Regions from separate parts of the Bacillus sp. ISL-75 genome, predicted to be linked through region 2. Evidence: riboswitches for the same ligand, from Rfam matches in the RefSeq annotation. Region 2 holds a riboswitch; each other region holds the start of a gene.

The links. Region 2 has a riboswitch for cyclic di-GMP ahead of J7E63_RS20205 (TadA family conjugal transfer-associated ATPase). Riboswitches for the same ligand answer to the same signal wherever they lie in the genome.
Region 1: it holds a riboswitch for cyclic di-GMP, as region 2 does, so the genes downstream of both, J7E63_RS11410 (anti-repressor SinI family protein) here and J7E63_RS20205 (TadA family conjugal transfer-associated ATPase) in region 2, are expected to answer to the same signal.
Region 3: it holds a riboswitch for cyclic di-GMP, as region 2 does, so the genes downstream of both, J7E63_RS04550 (SRPBCC family protein) here and J7E63_RS20205 (TadA family conjugal transfer-associated ATPase) in region 2, are expected to answer to the same signal.

What each region holds. Positions count from the first base shown of each region.
Region 1 covers NZ_JAGGQX010000025.1:944-8,909, forward strand. The annotation lists gene J7E63_RS11390 (aminopeptidase) at 1-488, opposite strand, end outside; gene J7E63_RS11395 (DNA topoisomerase III) at 951-3,041, opposite strand; gene hutH (histidine ammonia-lyase) at 3,387-4,913, shown strand; gene J7E63_RS11405 (hypothetical protein) at 4,946-5,149, opposite strand; cyclic di-GMP riboswitch class I at 5,776-5,865, shown strand; gene J7E63_RS11410 (anti-repressor SinI family protein) at 5,896-6,027, shown strand; gene J7E63_RS11415 (helix-turn-helix domain-containing protein) at 6,132-6,461, opposite strand; gene map (type I methionyl aminopeptidase) at 6,739-7,488, shown strand; gene J7E63_RS11425 (DUF1128 domain-containing protein) at 7,526-7,750, opposite strand.
Region 2 covers NZ_JAGGQX010000052.1:12,643-20,608, forward strand. The annotation lists gene J7E63_RS20185 (spore gernimation protein GerPD) at 1-75, opposite strand, end outside; gene gerPC (spore germination protein GerPC) at 72-686, opposite strand; gene J7E63_RS20195 (spore germination protein GerPB) at 745-966, opposite strand; gene J7E63_RS20200 (spore germination protein) at 984-1,205, opposite strand; cyclic di-GMP riboswitch class I at 1,468-1,554, shown strand; gene J7E63_RS20205 (TadA family conjugal transfer-associated ATPase) at 1,684-2,967, shown strand; gene J7E63_RS20210 (hypothetical protein) at 2,987-3,178, shown strand; gene J7E63_RS20215 (type II secretion system F family protein) at 3,187-3,414, shown strand; gene J7E63_RS20220 (fumarylacetoacetate hydrolase family protein) at 3,522-4,430, shown strand; gene J7E63_RS20225 (YisL family protein) at 4,575-4,931, shown strand; gene J7E63_RS20230 (ubiquitin-like small modifier protein 1) at 5,060-5,332, shown strand; gene J7E63_RS20235 (MoaD-like domain-containing protein) at 5,334-5,606, shown strand; gene J7E63_RS20240 (aldehyde ferredoxin oxidoreductase family protein) at 5,690-7,522, opposite strand; gene J7E63_RS20245 (ThiF family adenylyltransferase) at 7,766-7,966, shown strand, end outside.
Region 3 covers NZ_JAGGQX010000010.1:103,309-111,274, forward strand. The annotation lists gene gloA2 (SMU1112c/YaeR family gloxylase I-like metalloprotein) at 4-390, shown strand; gene J7E63_RS30455 (TM2 domain-containing protein) at 653-1,171, shown strand; gene J7E63_RS04530 (hypothetical protein) at 1,334-1,921, opposite strand; gene J7E63_RS04535 (5-bromo-4-chloroindolyl phosphate hydrolysis family protein) at 2,312-2,968, shown strand; gene J7E63_RS04540 (toxic anion resistance protein) at 2,965-4,143, shown strand; gene J7E63_RS04545 (M15 family metallopeptidase) at 4,313-5,059, opposite strand; cyclic di-GMP riboswitch class I at 5,322-5,406, shown strand; gene J7E63_RS04550 (SRPBCC family protein) at 5,758-6,189, shown strand; gene J7E63_RS04555 (hypothetical protein) at 6,243-6,383, shown strand; gene J7E63_RS04560 (glycosyltransferase family 2 protein) at 6,652-7,575, opposite strand; gene J7E63_RS04565 (NAD-dependent epimerase/dehydratase family protein) at 7,526-7,966, opposite strand, start outside.

The sequences.
Region 1 (7,966 bases), on a different contig from region 2:
TCAGCAGGCTCATCCGGGAAAACTTTAGCTGCCCATGCCGGCGCCGCAGCTGCAATAACAGTCCAACTCACCTTATCTGATTGTGCTGCCTTCCGGTAATTCGCCAGTGCTTTTCCAGCAGCTTTATTGAAGTTGGCAATCCGTTCTGGATTCACGCCTTTTAGCAAATCAGGGCTAGTGGAAATAACCGACATAAAGGCAGCGCCTTGATCTGCTAGATCTTCCATTTCTTTGGCACGCCAAACAGGGTACTCAAGGAATGCCTCATCGGGAGCTAAGTCATATTTTGTTCTCGTAACTGTATCATCGTTCCAGTTAACGATGACATTTTGTGCACCAGTTTCGTATGCTTTTTTGACAATCAGACGAACAAATTCGGCCGCATCTAAGGTGGCGTTTACGACTAAGGTTTGACCTTTCTGAACATTTACGCCCACTATAACGGCTAGTTCAGCATATTTTTCAAGGTTTTTTTGAAATTCACTCATATGTACGTCTCCTTTTCTTCTGAATCTTCCTTTATTGTAGCGGTTCCAATTGGAAAAAGAAACCGAAAGCCATTAAGCAAAAGGATACCTGATAAAAACAAAAAAACAGTAAAGATTTTTATCTTTACTGCAACTTACTGCCGTATACTTTTATATTTAAATAAACACCTGCGGAAAATAGGACTAAAAATGTAATAATTCCTGACAATGAAGTTGGAGCCATGAACTGGGATAATTCCATTGTTTCCACCGCCCTAATAATATTAACTTTTGTAAGTTAATTATAATACAAATTAGGCAAATGTGAACATTTTAGTACAATTTTTTATGTATTATTGACCCTTTTTTACATCTGTGTTCCAACCTTTTGTTTTTCAAACGAATAAAACATCACCATCATACTATCTAACTGGAAGATCATACAACAGAAATGGTAAGCACATTTTGTGCTTACCATTATGGTTAGTCTTGATTCTTTAAGGCTTGTTTCAGTAAATCTCCTAAGCTTGTTCCAAAATCCTCTTTTTGCGTATATTTCTGGACAAGCTTTTGTGCTTCTTTCTTATTGACTGCTTTTTTCTTGTCTTCTGCTTTTTCAACGACATTGCATCGGCGGCATTGGAAGTATGCGCCTGCTTTCCCGTCATGAATCTCCATTTTTTTATGGCACTGTGGACAGCGGCGATTAGAAAGCTTCGGGTCCTTTCTTTTCCGAAATGAACACTCAGGACTTGAGCAAACAAGAATTTTTCCATCCTTTGTATTTCTTTCCTTTAAGAATTCGTTACATTCCGGACATCTCGATCCAGTTAAATTGTGAGCCCGGTACGTTTTGTCGCTCGTTTTAATTTCAGAAACCAGCTGCTCTGTTTGACGGCGAATTTTTTGTAAAAAGGCTTTCGGGTCTGCCTTTCCTTTTGAGATTCGTTCCAGTTCCTGCTCCCATTTGGCCGTCAATTCTGGTGATTTTAATTCATCATTGACAAGGTCGATTAGTTGTTTGCCTTTTTTCGTTGGATGGAAGCGCCCATTTTGCCGTTCAACAACTTCTGTTTCCACAAGCCTTTCAATAATTTCTGCTCTGGTTGCTGGGGTTCCTAAACCGAATTTCTCCATTTGAGCTAGAACATCTGCTTCAGAATAACGCTGCGGCGGTTCGGTCCATTTTTGGTTCATGGAGCTATTTTTAACCGTAAAGGACTGACCTTGGGCTAATTTTTGCAGGCCAGTTACAGCATGTTCAGTATCTTCTTTTCCTAAAACTTTCTTAAAGCCCAAATCGATTACATTTGTTTCTTTTGCTGTAAATGTCTCACCTTCTACCTTGAAGGTAGCCTGAATGGTTTCATATTCATAAGCAGGTAAAAACAAAGCTAAGAACCGTCTAGCAATGATATCGTATAGTTTTCTTTCATCTGAATCGAGTTCACTAAGATTCAGCCGTTGTTCCGTAGGAATAATGGCATGGTGATCCGATACCTTTTCATTGTTAAAAACGCGTTTGGCAAGTACTATACCCCTATTTGCAAGAAGAGGGCGGACCTCATCCTTATATCCAGAAGCCATTCCTTGCAGGCGGTCTGTCATTGTGTTCATCATATCTGTTGTTAAATAGCGTGAATCGGTTCTTGGATAAGTAACTAATTTGTATTGCTCGTAAAGACGCTGTAAAACGGTCGAAGTCTTTTTTGCAGAAAAACCAAATCGCTTATTGGCATCACGCTGTAGCTCTGTTAAATCATAGGGTAGAGGCTGCGGCTCTGATTTTTTCTTTCGCTCAATTTTTTCAAGCACAGCTTTTTTCCCATTGATTTTAGATTGGATCGCTTCCGCTTTTACTTTATCGAAAATGCGCTTTTCATTGTCTCGTTCCCAATCAGTTGAAAGCGGGCCGATTTCTGCCCGAATTGTCCAATATTCCTTTGGTACAAAAGATTGAATCTGCTGCTCACGCTCAAGAGCAAGTGCAAGCGTAGGGGTTTGAACCCGACCTGCAGATAGAGGATCCTTGTATTTGGTGGTCAATGCTCTTGTCACATTTAGACCAATTAACCAATCAGCCTCTGCTCGGCAAACTGCTGAATGGTAGAGGTCCTCAAACTGTTTGCCTGGTTTTAATTGTTTGAACCCATCCTTTATAGCCTTATCTGTTTGTGAAGAAATCCATAATCTCTTTAAAGGTTTGTTCCAGTGGAGCTTTTCAAGAATCCAGCGGGCAACCAGTTCGCCTTCACGTCCTGCATCCGTTGCAATGATACATTCGTTTATATCTTTCCGTTTGGCTAACGCTTCAATGGCTCGGAATTGATGGTTTGTTTGCTTCATAACCATCAGGCCCATTTTTTGTGGAATGATCGGTAAATCTTCCAAATTCCATGTTTTATATTTCGTGTCATAATGCTCGGGCATTTTTAATTCAATTAAGTGACCAAGGGCCCATGTGACAATATATTGATTGCCTTCCATATAGCTTTTATGTTTTTGATTGCAGCCAAGGACACGAGCAAGTTCACGAGCCACACTTGGCTTTTCTGCAAGTACGAGAGATTTCATAGTAACTCCTTTCGGGTAAATCCAATTTGACCTTTTTATAGTATAACGGAACTTTCCTTTATTTTAAATCGTTGTAGCTCATACGCCACTAAACCGGCGATTCCGCTTTTCATTATTATCGTACTAAAGTGTTATCGTGCTAAAATTCAGAAAATTAAATTGACAGATAAGCTTTTCATCACATACAATAATTATCAATAAGATAGTTAAAGAATGGAATGATCCCATGAGGCATCTAATAATATTCGATCAATTAATCATAAAAGAGGCTGGACTCCAAATCAAATAGATTCGGAATCCAGCCTCTTTCTTTATTATACTACAGTGGTAGAGGAGAGAGACAATATGATCACACTTACAGGTGGAAGCTTAACGTTAGAGCAGATGAAAGATGTATTATATGGCAAGCAAAAGGTTAATGCTTCAGACAAGAGTATGGAAGCTGTCAAGAAGAGCCGTGAAGCAGTAGAAAGAATTGTTTCAGAATCAAAGGTCGTTTATGGAATTACGACTGGATTTGGAAAATTCAGCGATGTACTTATCGATAAGAATCATGTTCAAGACCTGCAGCTTAATTTAATTCGTTCCCATGCGTGCGGGGTAGGTGAACCTTTTCCGGAAATTGTTTCTAAAGCCATGGTCCTTCTTCGGGCTAACGCACTGCTAAAGGGCTTTTCTGGAGTCAGACCTATTGTCATTGAAAAGTTATTAGAGTTAGTGAATAAAGATATCATTCCTGTCATCCCACAGCAAGGTTCCCTTGGTGCGAGCGGTGATTTAGCTCCGCTTTCTCACCTTGCCTTAGTTCTAATTGGGGAAGGAGAGGTATTTTACAAAGGTAAGCAAATCGATGCTTTTGATGCGCTCCAGTTAGAAGGGATTTTACCCGTAACATTGGAAGCGAAAGAAGGTCTAGCTCTAATTAATGGTACCCAAGCGATGACAGCAATGGGTGTTATTGGTTACTTGGAGGCAGAACAGTTAGCACATGAAAGTGAGCTGATTGCTGCAATGACAATGGAAGGGTTAAACGGAATTATCGATGCATTTGCAGAAGAAGTTCATGTCGCAAGGGGATATAAACAGCAGATTGACACAGCAGCGAGAATTCGTCGTTATTTAAGCGATAGTTTATTGACAACACAGCAGGGCGAGTTACGGGTTCAAGATGCTTATTCTCTCCGCTGCATTCCACAAGTTCACGGGGCATCTTGGCAGGCCTTGGATTATGTGAAAGAAAAATTAGAGATCGAAATGAATGCAGCAACGGATAATCCATTAATTTTTGATGATGGAGAAAAGGTGATTTCTGGGGGGAACTTCCACGGGCAGCCCATAGCTTTTGCGATGGATTTTATGAAGATTGCCGTAGCGGAACTAGCAAATATCTCGGAAAGACGAATTGAAAGATTAGTCAATCCACAGCTTAATGATTTACCGGCTTTCCTAAGTCCTGAACCTGGTTTGCAATCAGGTGCAATGATTATGCAATATGCGGCAGCAGCGCTTGTTTCAGAAAATAAAACACTCGCACATCCTGCCAGTGTCGACTCGATTCCCTCTTCCGCAAACCAAGAGGACCATGTAAGTATGGGAACAATTGCTTCTAGGCATGCTTATCAAATTATCCAGAACGCACGCAGAGTTATCGCAATTGAACTAATTTGTGCCATGCAGGCGGTTGAAATTCGCGGGATCGAAAAAATGGCATCTCATACCAGGGTTTTTTATGATAAGGGCCGCGAACAGGTAGCTTCGATTAAACAAGACAGGGTGTTTTCCAAGGACATCGAAAAAGCAGCTAATTGGCTTAAAACAATTGAATTTTCACATTTTATTAGAAATTTAAGTATGGAAAAAGGCCAATTCTAGGGATATAAAAAGGCGTGAAGTGCTCACGCCTTTTATTCTGTCTGGTCATTTAGTAAACGAGCAGTATCTCCTCGATATTCTTCCTCATCTTCTACTCGATTTTTAAATGCTTCCCTTACCACTAAAAATTCTTCGTCCCCAATTGCTTGTTTCGCATGTTTTTCAGTTAAACTGTCTTTTGGAAAATTACCAGGGTGGTTTTTCTTTTTATGTTCAAAATGTTCTCCACGTGCCAAATTCAACACTCCTTTCGTCATCAAAAGTAGCATTCCCTGATTGGAGTGAAAATAATTACTATTAAAAAAGAAAAAAGCTGTCTGAAAGTGGAATCTATAAATAGATTCACTCTTCACCAGCTTTATCTTTCGGGGGATCTGGTTTACACATGCGGTCTAATACATACCCAGCAAACACAATAAACGCAATCGGAATGGAAAAGTTTAATACATGAATAAGGGTCATCGCAATGCTTCACCACCATTATTTTGAATATTAACAATATTAAGTTTGTTGTTATGTTGTTTAATTATATGCTAATTGTCACAGTTTAGACAAATATTACAATTCATATGAATTGTAATATTAATTTAGTTTCCACAAGGAAATAAAGAAATGGCAAGGAATTTCGTCTAAAGCTCTAGAACTTAGACATGGAACATCAAAGGGGTTAAGCTGTAATTGGGATATTTTTGTAGATATTTGGCATAATTTGTTAGAAAAAAATGTGTGAAAATTAAAATAATGCGACAAATTACAACACCCTACTAAAATAGCACTAGATATAATATCAATGAGGATTAAGTAAATCGACCTATCACATAAGAACGATAAGCTAAAACAGTCATACTTAAGTTGTATTAGTATCAGAAAAAGGCAAACCTGTTGAAAAGCAGGGACGCAAAGCCGAGGATCTAAGGCAAGTATGACTTGTTACGATGGCCGGGCTACCTGGAATACACAATGTATTTTAGGAGTGAGAAAAATGGTTATTACAAAAAGTGAAGTAGAAGTAATCGATCAAGAATGGATGGAACTCATATTAGAAGCAAAAGACTTGGGATTATCCATAAAAGCAGTTCGTGACTTCCTTAGCCAACAAGAGGTTATGAGTTAATCACGGAACGACAGTGTACATAAATAAAAAAAGCATTCTACAAATGGGAGTATTTGTAGAATGCTTTTCTTTTTTCAAATTGAAAAAGACCTTTTCGCAGGTTATTATTTATCGTCGTTTTGATTAATACGCCACTTGTTAAATTCAAGAAAATCACGAAATTGTTCTTTGGAAACACCAGAATTCATTGCATCTTTGACAAGATTCATCCAATCAATGTCTAATTCCGCTTTATTGACTTCTTCATGTATTAAATGATCAATAGGTATATTTAAGACAACTGCAATTTTTTCAAGAAACTTTATAGAAGGATTCTCTTGTTTGTTATTTTCAAGGTTGCTTAAATAAGATTTTGCCACGCCTGCTTGAGCAGCAAGTTCGGAAAGTGACATTTTCTTTTCTAAGCGAAATTTTTTTACGCGATCACCGATCATAATTCTCACACACCTAATTTTTATTCACTTACATTAATTTTATCAAAAAGAATAGAAAAGCACCATATTAAGAACAAAGGAATATGACAATAATATGAACTTTGAGAAAAGTTTCACCATATAAAGTATTTTTGAAAAAATCACAGGATAGGGTTAATATTAATAGTGTTGCCAATAGTGGTCAATTGTAATTCACTAAAAGGTATGGCTTTTAGACGAATAACAATTTTGGATATTATACATAAAAATAAACAAAAAGGAAGGGGACCCTCCTAAAATGATTGTCCTTAAATCACAACGTGAAATTGAAGCAATGAAAAAGGCAGGAGAAATACTTGCAGCTTGTCATAAAGAAATCGGAAAATTAATCAAACCAGGTATAACCACTTGGGAAATCGATGCATTTGTTGAAGAATTTCTTAAGAAAAATGGAGCGACACCAGAACAAAAGGGTTATAAGGGTTATGAATATGCAACCTGTGCAAGCATAAATGACGAAATATGTCATGGCTTCCCAAGGAAGGAACCTTTAAAAGATGGGGATATTGTGACAGTGGATATGGTTGTCAATTACAATGGTGCTTTGGCTGATTCCGCCTGGTCTTATGCGGTAGGAAAGGTATCAGAGGAAACCGAACGTCTATTAAATGTTACAAAGGAAGCACTCTATAAAGGGATAGAACAGGCGATTGTCGGCAATCGAATTGGGGATATAGGACACGCAATTCAAACCTATGTTGAAAGCGAAGGTTTTTCTGTTGTTCGAGACTTTATTGGCCATGGGATTGGAGCAGTGATACACGAGAAGCCGGATGTTCCACACTACGGGCTGCCAGGAAAAGGAGCAAGAATTAAAGAAGGTATGGTCTTTACAATTGAACCCATGGTTAATGTAGGTAGATACCAAACGAAGATGGACAACAATGGATGGACGGCAAGGACCATTGATGGAAAATATTCAGCACAATACGAACATACACTTGCGATTACAAAAGATGGCCCCGTCATCTTAACTGAACAGGATTAAAAACAAACCCGTTATGTGCAATAACGGGTTTGTTAGCTTATTTTTTTCGGAGGCTTCCAAGCTCTTCAACTAAGGCCTGCATTTCATTAGGACTAAATGAATTCTTTCTAAGTACCATATCATAAATCTCTTTTAATTCCTCGTACATTTCTTCATCAAAATGCGAAGGTTTTATGGCTCCAAGGTTTAGGACCTTTAGCTTTTCCTTAATTTGTTCAATCATATATTCGACATTCTCAATCGATTTTTCTGATAAATTCATTTGGGTCACCCTTTCCGCGAGTTAATATGTCCATCTTTTCATGTTGAAAATTATATGTCAATACAAAGTTCCTAGGAAAGACTCCCAATTTAGTAAACCAAAAAAAATGGATAAAAATATCAGTTGGACTTGCGTGACCATCCACTATGAAGCAAAATAAATGAAAGAGGGTTTTGGTATTATTATCATCGGGTATTATTAATGATAATAATAATT
Region 2 (7,966 bases):
TAACGATGAGCTTGCCACCCCAGTGATTTTTATGTTTTGGACAAAGAGTTCTCGGTTATAAACCTCGAAGTTCATTCTGTTTTCATCCCTTTCATATTTTCAGGTAAATTGCTGAAAAAAACAAATACCCCATTTTGAATTTCCTTTTTTAATGCTTCAATAACTAAATCGTCCGAAGGCGCATTTTCAAAAGAGCGGCTGCCAGAGGAATGGGCGTTTATATGTTGTTCAATCCTGATAGGAAGCTGTTTAATGATGTCTTGTTTTATGAACGATAAATATTCATCATTCGGTTGAACGGTTAATTCCCTTTGGGCATTTTCAACTAATTGAGGTAAATCTGTTTCTAAATATCTGTAAATAGCTTCCTCGATTTTCATTGATCTTTGCATTTGATCCTTGGGTGATATTGGTGTGGTTAAGGATTGATTTTGTACTGCGAAGTCCTCGATTCCTGATAATTCGGATGGGTTTAGACCTATGTTTAATGTTCCTTCAAGAGTCTCAACTTTCAATTGATCAAATTTATATTCAATTTTATCAACATGGATGGCTTTTTTTTCATTTAATTGTTTGATATCTTCTTTCATTTTTTGGAGAGCGTTCTCTAAAGTTAGAATTCGCTGCTCCTGTGCTTGAATACACATCTGTAGCCATTGAAGATATTGGGAATAATCCTGATACATGTAATCACCTCACAATTATTTCGCCAATAAGTTTATCGATTTCTATATGATAGGGAGCTTACCTATCTTGTTCTCTTACAGCAGCTTGTAATGGTACGGCTGGTGTCCCTAATAAAGAGCCTGAAGTTTTTGGTGCGGGTTGTGTAAATCCACCGGTATTATATAAATGAGATGTAGGTTTGATAATCCCCGCACTGCCTATTTGTAGGACGGAGGAATTGGTAATCCCGCCAATTTTAATAAAATTAATCTGAATGGACTGCTGGATATAGAAATTCATTTGAAATCACCCATTCATTAAGCATTAAGTGCAATTCCTTGATCGTAAACATCAGAATCATTGGTATTCGTGGAACTAACATTATTTTGGAGCCGTAAGCTTTCCCCTGTGTTAAAGGAACCAGCACCGGAAAAGGTTTTTGCTGTAGAAAATGGCATTATTTTATAAACATCTCCAATATGGAAAACAGAACTGCTGCCAAGTGTAATGACCTGTGCAACTCCCACAATCGCTGGCATTTTCAACACCCTTTTTTTCATAGTATCTTCTACATCCTATGTATGGGCACAGGGAATGTGATTGATTCGCCCAAATATATTGGAAACCGAGGTCATTTAAGTTTATTTACACTTTTATTTATTTGTTCTTAGGGGTATGGATAAAAAATAGTTCAATTAACCTATGATTTACGATGAGAAATGATAAAATAGTAGGATATCCGATAAGGGTAGAACGTTCTATTATGTGATTAAGAGATCAGTCGGAAAAATAAACACTGAGTCTCGATAAAGGCAAAGCTGATGAAAATCAGTGACGCAAAGCTACAGGGGCTAAGGTGCATTTGCACTAAGCTAGCCAGTTACCGAAAGATCAGGGTGTTTCATAATAGATATTCTATGTCTGCATAGGTTTTCTATGTATATATGGTTGTTCTATGAATTCTATCCCCCCTTTGGTAAAGGTGGGGCTATTTCTATTTCACGGAGGTGAAAATTGTTGAAGATACCTTTAATGGACGAGGAAAATGAAATGGCGAAAAAAGCTAACAAACATCAGGAATTAAAGAATGTTCTTCATAAGAAAATTTTACAAGAGTTAAAAGAGCAGGAAATTGAGGAAATCATTCCAAAGTTAGACGGAATGGCAGTCGAAATAATAAAGGAAGAAGAAGAGTTCCGTGGGCAAATAGATCGAAAAAAAGTAGTTGATGAACTAATAAACGACTTAACTGGCTTTGGACCAATTAATCCTCTACTTTTAGATGAAGATGTTTCAGAGGTAATGGTGAACGGACCTAACCAAGTATACTGTGAACGAAAAGGGAAGTTGGTGTTAACGCCAGTCCAATTTCGAGACAATGAACATGTCATGAATGTAATAGACAAAATCGTTGCCCCGCTTGGAAGAAGAATAGATAAAACTTCTCCAATGGTAGATGCCAGACTTCCTGATGGCTCGCGTGTTTATGCGATCATTCCTCCATTGGCATTAAATGGACCAACAATAACAATCAGGAAATTTTCAAAGGATCCCTATCAGATTGAAGATTTAATTAACCTTGGAACAGTTACAGAGGAAATGGCTATTTTTCTTGATGCCTGCGTGAAAGCACGGTTAAATATGTTTGTCAGCGGAGGAACGGGATCTGGTAAAACAACCACACTCAATGTACTGTCAAATTTTATCCCAGATGATGAAAGAATCGTAACAATTGAGGATGCAGCCGAGATTCAGTTGGGACAAGAGCATGTGATTTCCCTAGAGTCACGTCCTCCTAATATAGAAGGTAAAGGAGCCATCTCCATTAGAGATCTTGTTAGGAACTCACTTCGGATGAGACCAGACCGCGTGATTATTGGGGAAGTACGTGGGGGAGAAGCGCTTGATATCCTTCAGGCAATGAACACTGGTCATGATGGTTCACTAGCAACCGGGCACTCCAATAGTCCAAGGGATATGATTGCCCGGTTGGAAACAATGGTTCTTTTAGCAGGAGTCGATCTGCCGATTAAAGCAATTCGGGAGCAAATTGCCGGGGCAATTGATGTGATTATACAGCAAACACGTTTAAAGGACGGAACAAGAAAAATTGTCAATATAACTGAGGTACAAGGGATGGAAGGGGAAATTATCGTTCTCCAAGATATCTTCTCTTTTAAACAAGAAGGACTTAACTCAAAAGGGAAAATAATCGGAAGGCTTGTGCCTACCGGTGTCCGCCCTAAGTTTTATGATCGTCTGGAGGCATCAGGGTTCATATTCCGTCGTCCGTGTTTATAGAAAATGAGGAGTGGCGGCAATGATAGGGCTTCTCCTAATCTTCATCCTATTAACGGCGATTATGTTATTCTGGTCAATCTTTAGGTTGTTGTTTTTATCAGAAAATAAGGTTCAGGATCGAGTGCAGCATTACTTATTAATGAACGATGAAAAGGTAAAAAAAACCAAGCACTATCAGGTATTAGGAATCGGCTTGATGTCGATATTGTAAAAGCTTTTATCAGCAATGTTTTACAGGCAGAAAAATTAGGAATAGGCATGGTTCGGGTGCTCCGAGTCCAATCGAATGAAGTCAGAGAACAGAGAAAACAACGAGCAGAAGAGACAGCGATGAAAGCACCAATAAAAATGCTATTTCCATTAATATTATTTATTTTCCCAAGTCTCTTTATTGTTTTACTTGGACCGGCAATTCTTCAAATCTTAGAAACTTTCAAGAATAGTTAGTGCGGACCTCTATAAAGGAGTCGGCCCTTTTTTAATTTAAATTTGTTCGTTTGATTTGTTTCTTTTAATATATTAAGTGTAATTAATGAAAAAATTGAGGTGAAACGATGAAATTTGTAACGGTAGAACATAATCATGAAACGTTTGTTGGTTTAGTTGACCAAGATGAATCAAAAGTACTTTTATTAAATTCTGCTGAAGAAGCAAGTACAGGGAAGAGAAGTTTTCCTTCTTCAATGCAGGAATGTATCGATTTAGGAGAAAGTTTTATCGAACAAGTCCAAGTTTTGCACGATTGGGTAATTAGTGGTGGACATGCTGCATCTTTATATGTCTCCTTGGAAGAAGTTACCTTGCTAGCTCCTATTCCAAGACCAAACAAGAATATTTTCTGTGTGGGAAAAAATTATGCAGAACATGCGATTGAAATGGGAAGTGAAGCAGATATCCCGGAACATGTAATGGTCTTTACGAAAGCCCCTACAACGGTTATTGGACCCAATGAAACAGTCCTAAACCATCAAGATGTAACAGATCAACTTGATTATGAAGGGGAGCTAGCTGTCGTCATCGGTAAAAAGGGAAGGGCGATAAAAAAAGAGGAGGCTCTCGACTACATTTTTGGTTATACCATTCTGAATGATGTGACCGCACGAGACCTGCAATCAAGACACAAGCAATTTTTTATTGGTAAAAGCTTAGATACTACCTGTCCGATGGGACCATGGATTGTCCATAAAAGTGTGATTGAAAATCCAAACCATTTACATATAGAAACAAGAGTAAATGGGGAAGTAAGACAGAACTCAAATACAAAGAATTTTATTTTTCCGATTGAGGAGATTATCTCCGTTCTTTCAGCCGGAATGACACTTGAACCAGGAGATATTATAGCGACTGGTACACCTGCTGGAGTAGGAAAAGGGTTTAAGCCTCCTAAATTTTTATCCCCTGGCGACCAGATGGAAGTCACCATTGAAAAGGTTGGAACACTGCAAAATACCATTCAGGATTAGGTTTTATTTCTAATCCTACTAAAATGATAGATAGAACTTCCAAGTTTGTTACTATATTTTCCTTACTTTTTTTCGTGTTTGTTGGTTGATTATGGTATGATAGGTTCGAAATAAATGAAATATCATACATAAGGAGGAACTATCTTGATTCACGGTCATATCACGGCATGGCTTTTAGCACTAATCTTATTTGTTGTTGCGCTTTTTTTACATAAAAGTGGGAAAGAAAAAGGTGCTAAAATCGTTAAAATGATTTTACGAGTATTATATTTGCTTATCATTGCAACAGGTGTAGGTCTTCTATTTTCTGTTTACAGAATTGACGTTTGGTATATATTAAAAGCGGTTGTCGGGCTATGGGTAATCGGATTATTTGAAATGATCCTTAGCCGCGTTGCGAATAAGAGAAGGACTTCTGTATTTTGGATTCAATTTGTGATCGCATGGTTGCTTGTTTTATATCTTGGCGGAAGATTGCCGATGTCATTTTTACACCCATAAAACCTAATGTAACTAGTAAAGGCTGCCGAGCATATCGGCTGCCTTTTTAAATCTGCGAAAATGATAAACAACGTGACAACTGCTTAGTTTGGTTTTAATATTGAAATAAGTAGAGAGGAGAGATCCATATGCTCGTAAAAGTGTTTGCTAATCTCCGGCAAATATGTGGTGGGGTAACGGTAGACGTTCAGCCTGATGGTGAACGGGTGATAGATGTTCTTGATAAAATGATAGAAATGTTTCCGGCATTAAAAAGTGAAATCTTTACAACTGAAAAGGAACTGCTTCCGTTTGTTCATGTCTATGTAAACGGGAGAAATATCATCCACCTTGATGACCTTCAGACTAAGGTAGAAGAAAAGGATCAATTTGCTCTTTTTCCGCCTGTTGCAGGGGGCTGATATGGTCATTAGAGATTTAGAGTTTCGTGGTATTAGTATTGAACATCTTGGCATGTATTTTGAAGAACTTGGTGCTTTACAGAGGACAGATAGGTTCCCTTACGTCTATGAAGCGGATAACTGGAAGGGTCAAATACTCTCCGAAGAGGAAATTTCATTTACTTCAAGTTTTAAGGTGAATACCGTCCAAGTGCGTTTTTGTGCAAATGACGATCATGCTCTAGATGTGTTAATCAAAAATTACCGCTATAAAACAACAAGAATTGGCGGTTAATTAAGTATAGCGTTAGCGCTGTCAAAACTTACGTATTAAAAAAAAGCTTCTGCATTTGTGCAGAAGCTTTCTTAAGTAATGTCTTAGACAGGTTGTTTTACTTCAGGATCGATAATTCCTAATTCACGAAGCTTTTCATCTGTTACGAGGCCGTCTTTCCAGCCGCGGACTTGATAATATTCTTCTAGCATGATATCCATCCGGCTTACATGGCCCGCACTGTTTCCAGACGCCGGTTCTTCTGTAAAACGTTTTGGAAGGAAGTCATCTTCACGTTTATTAAAGCCTGCAAGATTGTTGTAATAACGTTCAAGATTATAGATTCTTTCCCCAGCCTTCATAACATCCTCAGCTGTTAGTTGAACTCCAGTCATTGCACTGTATTGCTCCGCATAATGCTCTGCGTTTTCTGAGAAGGATGAGAACTTACAAATATTCATAGAATCTGAGAATGCTAGCATATCTTGGAATACTTTTAGTAATTCGCCTTTTCCTTCTGGCTTTAAGCGGTCAGTTGGTTCAGGAATACCAGCAATTTCACTGGCTACAGTGTACCCACGAAGGTGACATGCACCGCGGTTACTTGTAGCATAACCAAGTCCAATACCTTGAATGCCGCGAGGATCATAGGCAGGGATGGATTGGCCTTTAACAGACATTGATAATTCAGGTGCACCCCAAAGTGCAGTTGCACGTGCAGGCCCTTCAGCAAGTACGCCGCCAAATCCTTCACGGAAGGCGATTTTTTTTGTTAATTCAATCATAGAATCAGCGTCGCCCCAGATTAGTTCCTCGGTAATAATCCCTTTTTCAAAAGCTTCCATTGTAACGGAGAAACAATGTCCAAGTTCAATTGTATCAAGCCCATATTCATTACAGCGGTCGATCATAAATGAAATTGCTTCTGCATCACTTAATAGACAGTTGGAGCCAAGTGACCAAGCGGATTCGAATTCAATGCTCTCTACTCGTGTTTTATACTTCCCATCTTTTACTTCTACTTCAATTTTACATCCAACTGGGCAGGCATGGCAGGTCTTGTTAGCAACACGTAAATTAGTGTTGTAATATTCACCACTGTGTTTCTCTGCTTCATCCCAGTGTGTTAATTGGGAGTTCTTTGTTGGAAGCGCTCCCACTTCATTGATCAAGTTGGTTAATACATTTGTTCCATATACGGATAATCCGCCTTTATTAGGTGCCGTTAAGCCGCCATCAAGGATCGCCTTTACAGCTTTTTTATTGGCATCTTTGTAATCGGTATCTAATTTTGGTTGTGGCAAATTGCCTTTTTGAGCAGCTTTGATAACAATTGCTTTTAATTTTTTATAGCCCGCAACAGCTGCTGTACCACCACGGCCTGCAGCACGGTCATGCTCATTAATAAATGCAGCAAAACGGACGGTATTTTCACCTGCTTGACCAATCGTCATTACACTTAGGTCCTCTTCACCGTGTTCGTCTTTCATTGCTTGAATAAATGCTCGTGTGCTCGTTCCCCAAAGGTTTGAAGCGTCACGAAGCTCTGCTTTACCATCTTCAATAAATAGGTATACAGGCTTGTCACTTTTTCCTGAAAAAATAATATTATCCACACCTGACCATTTGAGCCGCGCTGCAGTCCACCCGCCGATGTGTGAATCCGTTACCGTACCAGTCAGCGGAGATTTAGTAACAACACAAAGCCGACCGCTCATCGAAGAACGTGAGCCTGTGACAGGGCCTGTCATAATACAAATGATGTTTTCTGCAGATAATGGCTCGACTTCAGGGCCGTTATCTAAAACATACTTAACCCCTAGGCCACGACCACCTATGTACTTAACTGCATCATCTTCGTTGATTCCTCTGTAATCAACCACACCATTTGTTAAGTCGACTAATACTTCTTTGTTTTTAAAACCGCCTAGATTCAAAGTTTTTCCCCCTCTTTCCCATAGTAAAAAAATATATACTAATCTCTTATAATATTAGATATTGTTATAAGAGATTCCTCCCAAATTATACTAAAACCCAATATTTATTATATCTCTTTTTCATTATTTTTAATATTAAATTATTTATAAAAGACAATCGAGCATTATTTGGTAAGATAATAGTAATATAACTTTTCCTTTTGCGGAGCATGGTTACATTTTAACTTAGGAAAGAGGTGGATCATGAGTGATTTAGAACGCTATTCAAGACAGATTCTTTTTCAACAGATTGGGCAGTCAGGACAAATAAAATTGCAAAATAGCAAAGTGGCAATTGTCGGAGTTGGTGCACTTGGCACGGTAATCGCGAACCATCTGGTTCGTTCTGGGGTTGGCTATATAAGGTTAATTGATAGGGATTTGGTTGAACTATCAAATTTGCAG
Region 3 (7,966 bases), on a different contig from region 2:
TAGATGAAGTTAAATAAGATCCATCATATTGCGGTGATTTGCTCGGATTATGAAAAATCTAAGGATTTTTATGTTCGAATCCTTGGGCTGACACCTATTAATGAAGTTTACCGAAAGGAAAGAGATTCCTATAAGTTGGATTTGGAAGTGAATGGTCAATATCAGATTGAGTTGTTTTCTTTTCCGGAACCAACTGTCCGGCCAAGCTATCCTGAAGCAGCAGGTTTGAGACATCTAGCCTTTGAAGTAGATGATATCGAAGATGCGGTCCAATATTTGAAAAGGTTTCAAGTGAATGTGGAGGTCGTGCGTGTGGACCCCGTAACAAACAAGAAATTCACCTTCTTCGCGGACCCGGATGGGCTGCCGCTTGAACTATATGAACGATAATATCTTTTTAAAAGCGGGTTGCCTCTATGGTTATCCTGCTTTTTTAATCTTTAATCTTATATCAACTTTCTAATTCATAATTCTTCAAAACTCAAACTCTACATTCTTTAGCTAATACACCCATTACTATTTGTTGTATATAAAACCAAACTTTTCTATTTCCTAAAAATTTTGTAAAATTTCAGAGAAATATATTACCAATTGTAGTAAAATGTCTATTAAGATATTAATTTTTTTTACAACTACTATTGGGGGTTGTAAAATGAGCGTTTGTTATGTTCATGATGATGCGGAATCAGTTGGTACCTGTGTAGGCTGTGGGAAATTTATTTGTCATAATTGCAACACAGAGCTTAAGGGTAAAAATTATTGCAAAAAATGTGTAAATGAGTTATTTGATGAAAATAAGAGAAAAATGGAAAAGCTTGAAGATGGTAGCAAAAATAATCAACCAATGGTGTTTATGAATGCTGGTGGCGGAGGCGGTGCCTCAAGCTCATCTAGTTCATCAAGCGCTGCTAGTGGGGGAGTCGGTGGCTTTGTTGCTAGGTATACTAAAAACAAAACTACCGCGGGGATCTTAGGTATTCTACTCGGTGGTATTGGGGCCCATAAGTTTTATCTCGGCCGACCAGGTATGGGGATTCTTTATTTGATATTCTGCTGGACTTATGTTCCTACAATTATAGGTTTTATAGAAGGTATCCTATACCTTGTTGCAAATCCAGAGGATTTTGCTAGAAAGCATGATAAAGGCTATCAAGTTCCTATTAATTACTAAATCATTTCCTCCACATTCAGTGTCTATCCCCATGTGATTACATGGGGATTAATCTAGTAATGTATGGATTGGAACTCAAATACTAATAAAGGGAAGCTCATTGGGGCTTCCCTTTATTAGTTAATTTATGAGCAGTATTTTAATCCTTGAGGTGAATTGAATTTAGTATGTGCCCAAACTTGGATTTACACTTGGGATCCCATATTCGTTAGGAGACCATGACCCATAGCCACTACTAAAACCAGGGTTTGGTTGGAATTGCTGTCCGTACATGTTTATATTAGGTCCTGATCCTGGGTAACCTGGCGTGCCAACACCAGGAAAGCCTAATCCTCCACCGACTCCTGGGCCATAAGGATTGTATCCCTGACCTGGTCCACCGCTGCCGTATCCTCCGAACCCACCGTATCCAGGGAAGCCGCCATACCCATATCCGCCTGGATTAGGTCCATTTCCTAGCGCGGTTCCTCCTAAATAACCTAAGCCAAGCCCAAGCAAGCTAGATCCCAATGATCCAAGGTTAAAACCTGAATGCCCGCCACCATGGTGATGTTGCCCACCGTGCTGTTGTCCACCACCATGGTGATGTAGTCCACCGTGATGTTGTTGTCCGCCGCCATGGTGATGTTGTCCACCATGATGTTGCCCGCCACCGTGATGCTGATGCTGTCCGCCATGATATTGTCTACTATAATTTAGCTGGTTCAATCCACTTTGATAATCTATAGGCATATTATAAGGATTATACATAATATTCTCCTCTCTCCTCACTATCGTATCTATCCTATGCATCGTATTAGTTTACTCTTGGGCAGAAGCCTAGATAATTGGGATTCCTCATAAAGGCATCCCACTTGAAAAGAATGGAAACCCAAAACACGTTGTCCACTGTACGTGGACAAATGGTGCAAGTGTCCACGAGCGGTGCCTGACACCATAATGACACCATCTAAAAATACGTCTCAAGACCTAGATTTCTTTCCGTTTGAGGTCTATGGCAGGCAGGAGTTTTTTCGTGTATTGTTAAAGTAGTAAATGGAAATAATTTTCTTTTTGGTTTATATTTTGAGGAAATTGAAACATTCCATTGCATTCATTCGTAGGAATATAAAGATGTCTTAACTCAGGAGTCGATTTATTATGAACCCGATTTTGTCGTTTCTTCTTCGTTCATTTGTAGCCGTCCCATTAACAGTGGTAACCTGGCTGGTCTGCTTTTTTCCTTTGGGTCAAGCATTTTGGCCGTCAACGGGCATTGCCATTACCGGGGGGATACTTACCCATTTAATCCTATTCATCGTTATGAATAGAAGCTTTTTAAAAAAGCATCAGATATCAAGAAAAGAATATCGATACATTCGGAAAAACCTAATGGAAGCCAAACAGAAAATCATTCGCTTAAATAAAAACCTTTTTACCATTCGTGATATTTCTTCCGTAAAACAAAGAATTGATCTTCTTCGAATTACAAAAAAAATACACAAGATGACAACCAAAGAGCCGAAGCGATTTTACCAGGCAGAGCAGTTTTATTTTTCACATTTAGATTCAATCGTTGAGCTTACCGAGAAATATAGCTTTTTATCCTCCCAGCCGAAAAAGAACATGGAAATGGGCCAATCTCTTATTGAAACTCGTCATACACTAAATGAACTAACCAAGGTATTGGAAGAGGATTTATATAAAGTGATTTCCGATGATATCGATCACTTAAATTTTGAAATTGACGTCGCAAAGCATACCCTCAATAAGCAAAAGGACGCTAAATTCCCGGAAGAAAATAGGTGGCTAAAATGAACGAAAACAACCCAATCCAACCCAATAAAACTGGAAATTTATTAGATGATATCCTTGCCGACCCGTTTGGGGATAAACTAGAGCTTTCAAAAAATCCGGTCCAGCACACAAGTGAGGCTAGGCCTGTTAAATTAATTGATGTGCTACCAGAAGAACATCGCGCAAAGGCATATCAGATTGCTGAACAAATCGATCCAACAAACCATCAGTCGATGATTCAATATGGTACCCAAGCCCAAGGTAAGCTATTATCTTTCTCGCATACAATGCTAGAGCATGTGCAGAAACAAGATGTGGGTGAAATCGGGCAAATCATCAGTGATTTAATGAAGAGACTTGATGAAGTGAATCCGGATGATTTGAAGGATGGGAAACCATCCTTATTTGCTCGTATGTTTGGAAAAATTTCAGGTTCGATTCAAGAAGTGCTCTCAAAATATCAAAAAACAGGCGCCCAAATTGACCGAATCAGTGTGAAACTCGATCGCAGTAAAAATGTCCTGATGTCGGATATTAAATTGCTTGAAAAGTTGTATGAGACGAATAAGGAATACTTCCATGCCCTTAATGTCTATATTGCCGCTGGGGAGATCAAGCTTGAAGAAATGCAGGAAAAGACAATTCCACAGCTGAAAAAAGCAGCCGAAGGAACCAATGACCAAATGAAATTTCAAGAAGTTAACGATATGATCCAATTTGCGGATCGCTTAGATAAGCGTCTCCATGATTTAAAATTAAGCCGGGAAATTACCATTCAAAGTGCTCCGCAGATTCGCTTGATTCAAAATACGAACCAAGCTCTAGTGGAAAAAATCCAATCATCGATTATGACGGCGATTCCGTTATGGAAAAATCAGGTGGCGATTGCGTTGACGTTAATACGCCAGCGTCATGCAGTCGAGGCTCAGAAACAGGTTTCGAAAACAACCAATGAACTCCTTTTGAAAAATGCAGAAATGCTAAAAACCAATACAATCGAGACGGCGAAAGAAAATGAGCGCGGCATCGTTGATATTGAAACCTTAAAGAAAACCCAGGAAAGCCTAATCACGACACTTGAAGAAACCATGCGAATCCAAGAGGAAGGCCGCCATAAGCGCCGCCAAGCCGAACAGGAACTAGCTTCGATGGAAAACGACCTTCGACTGAAATTATTAGAGATAAAAGGAAAATAAACAAAAAAGGCCTTCACTGCAACTCCGGTTGTAGTGAGGGCCTTTTTGACTCTTACACATGATCGAACCATTTCGGTGTCAGGCACCAGAAATCGAGGCACCGGAAACCAGCTAAACGGGCGCTCCGCTTTTTACGGTGCCTGACACCACATTAAAAGCACCACATCAATTAATTATTCACAACTGTGGCATTATAGTATTCCTCGAGGGTGATGCCGCGGCTCATGATTTCTTTGGCGATTGCCTTGCCGACATAGCGCAGGTGCCAGGGTTCGTATTGGTAGCCGGTGATCGAGTCTTTACCTTTCGGATAACGGATGATGAAGCCGTACTCCGCTGCATGATCTTGGAGCCAGCTTGCCTCCTTTGTTCCTTCAAAGCAGTCCTCCGCCGCACATGTTCCATCTCCGCCGGTCACATCAATAGCCAGGCCAGTTTCATGCTCGCTCGTTCCTGGAACCGCACTATAAGTTCTAGCCGCTTCGTATCCATCTTGATTAACATAGTAATTAAATAATGCAGTTTGAGAAGCATAGGACCTGTAGGCAGAAACACCTAACAGATGCACACCCTGTTGTTTTGCGCCTGCGAATAATTTTTCGATCGCCGCACCTGCCTCGGCCCTCATTTGCCGTTTTTCTGCTTTCTGTGCGAACGTAAATGGGATGTCAGGGTAAATTAAATCACTTGGCTGATAATTATCGGGCAGTTTATTGTCCTTATTAACAAGAACAGGGATCACCTTTGGGGAGGAACCAACTTGGACGTTAGCATCCTTTTGCTGACCTACTGCATCAGTTGAGGAATTGTTGTCCAATTTTCCATCGTCTTGCATAAAATGAAATTTTCCTGTGCAGCCCGTCAAAGAGATTGCAAACACCATAAGAGTCAAAAAGACGAAACGTATTTTTAACATAGTTAACTTCCTTTTTTTTAAAATTCACTACAGTAAACATCATGGACAGGATTAGAGACTTTAAAACGTCATTCTAAATTCTGTCCAATATGATTTCAAAACGTCTGTGAATCTAAGGATGTTTCATCGATATGTTTGGTAGAATCAATTGGCAGCCATCCCAGCTATAACGACAAAAGGAAGTTAACTATTAAGTGAGTGTAGGTACAAAGACACTTTTATTTTATAATTCAGTTGCATATATTTTTAATAACACATAAATCGTACGAAACGGCAAAGCCATTGAAAAATGGTGACGCAAAACTAAAGGGGCTAAGGTTTAACGACGATGCTTGCCAGTTACCGAACACGATAACTCCGTCGATTTATGTAAATGACTATTGAGGAGGATTTTTGTGTTGAAAATGTTCTTAAAGGGAAAATATTATTATCATTTAATCCAGCACAGACACAACGCGCTTTTACAGCAAGATTGCCTGGATGAAGAATTAAGAGCCAAGTTTATGATTAGAGCTAGCTATCATAATAGTAAAGTTGTCGAGTTTGGTTTAAAAATCTAAGCGAAATCATATTTAAAAAAAAGCCTGTATCTGTGTGTGGTACAGGCTTTTATGTTTTTATAGACTAAAAGGTATAAAATAAAATAATAGGACAACCATTACATATATTAACGATAGTAAAAGAGGGATGATTTCGAAATGTATAATCTGACAAAATTTAAAATAATAAAACCAGCTAATGAGGTATTTGAAGCCTTCGTAGACCCTTCGAAAATCAAGAATTTCTGGTTCTCATCAAGTTCGAGATGGGAGCAGGGACAAACAGTCACATTAAGATATGAAGAATACGATGCACAAGTCGATATTGAAGTCATCGAAGTCGTGGTAAATAAGAAAATCGTGTTCCGGTGGGGGACAGATGGAAAAGGGAATTGTGTAACAATTTCTCTGGAAGAATTGGATCAATCAAGTACCATTATTGAAGTGATCGAAGAAGGTTTTAGCGAAGATGATGATGAGTTAGTCGCTCAGTTGATTGATAATAAAGAAGGCTGGGTGTATATGTTGACCTGTTTAAAGGGGTATTTGGAGTTTGGAATTAATAAATTAAGGGCAGCAATCGTTAAATAACATAGTTTCATTTCTCAAGGGTCATCCTATGAATAAATGAGGAGGTAAAGTGAATGAAGCAGGATGATGAGAAAATTAGTGAAGGTTTAAATGAACTGTTTGAGATTATAAATGCAAAAGGGGACACGGGTGAACTGAAGGAGATTGTTGAACGTTACGAAAATCCCAATCCCGATGAGAGTTCAAGCAAGTGATTACAAAAGGCCTAGAGTTGATCTTAGGCCTTTTGTAATGAGAAATGTGGATAAAATTCATATGAAATGTGGATAGATAAAGATCGATTGTGGGTAAATCTGTTGGTTTTGTGGATAATACTGTGGAATATGTGGATAAATCCCCTGATTTGTAATTTCTTTATGGGAAAGAAAAAGTTACCCACATAATCTGTGTATAAATGGTTGAAATCTGTTGATATCTTCTTATATGGTGTGGATATAGAGGTAATTAATGTTGATAACCTTGTTAATATCCTCTCCTCAATCGATTAGTTTTTTTAGGTTTTAGATCAGATACTGCAATCCAGCCATCTTCCACCGTGTTAAAGATAGGTTCATATTCATCGCCCCACCGCAGTAAGGCGTCGCGTACTGTCCACTCGGTGATCTTTCTGTATATTTCCATCTGATTGGTTTGATTTTTGCTATGACGACGATGGTTTAACAACAGCACATCTACCCAATGGAAGTGATAATCTTCAATGAGACGAAAAAGAACCCTTATGTCTTCCGCATAGCGGCCTTCATAGGGGTCATCAACCGGCCAGCCGCCTATGCTCTTTAAGGCAGACGTTCGGTAAAACCTCGGCCAGACGGAACAGTTGGCGAGGAGAAAATCATAACGGTCCTGAAAGGAACGCCCTTTTTTTACTTTCGTTTTCCCCGGAACGCCACGGTGACGCTGCCTCTTTTCTTGCCTTTTCAAAATCTGTTTATTGAAACTCCTTATTAAATGACTATCAATGATCGTATCTTCAAAAACAAGATTAATATTGCCGCTAATAACGGCTGTGGTGTCAGGCACCGTCAATGTCTCCTTCATTAAAACTTCTAATGTATGAGGGAAAAACCAGTCATCGGCATCGAGTTGGATGACAAACGGTGTTTCGACTAGTTTAAGTCCGGTATTTAGGCTTTTCGACTGGCCTTGATTGACCAAATGACTCACCATTTTAACCCGAGGATCTTTAAGGTAATCTACAATCATTTCATCCGTATGATCAGTAGAAGCATCATCAATTAAAATAAGCTGCCAGTCTTGATAGGTTTGAGCAAATACGCTAGCCAATGCTTCCCTAATATAGGCCCCTGGATTATAAAAGGGGATCAGGACGGTCACTTCACCTTTGTTCATCTGGATCCCCTGCTTTACTGGACGCTTCTTTTTCATAAAACAGCCTTGTCTCCTTTAGGCCGCTAAACAAATCATAACGAGGCTTCCACCCCAACTGTTGTAATGCTTTTGCATTATTCAACTGACTGTAAAGGATATCACCATTACGAGCAGGAAGATAAATGGGGACACCCAAAGAAATTTCACCCAGTGCGGAAATTACTCCAAACAGTTGATTAATGCTCGTTTTTTGATTCAGTCCGATGTTGATGATTTCATTGTCTCCTTTACCAAGCGCAAGGAGATTGGCTGCAGCAACATCTTTCACAAACACAAAATCTCGTGTTTGTTCCCCGTTCCCGTATATCATCAATTGTTCGCCCTTTAAAGCCTTCTGTAGAAAAATAGCCACAACTCCGCCTTCTCCTTTGGGAGTTTGACGTGGACC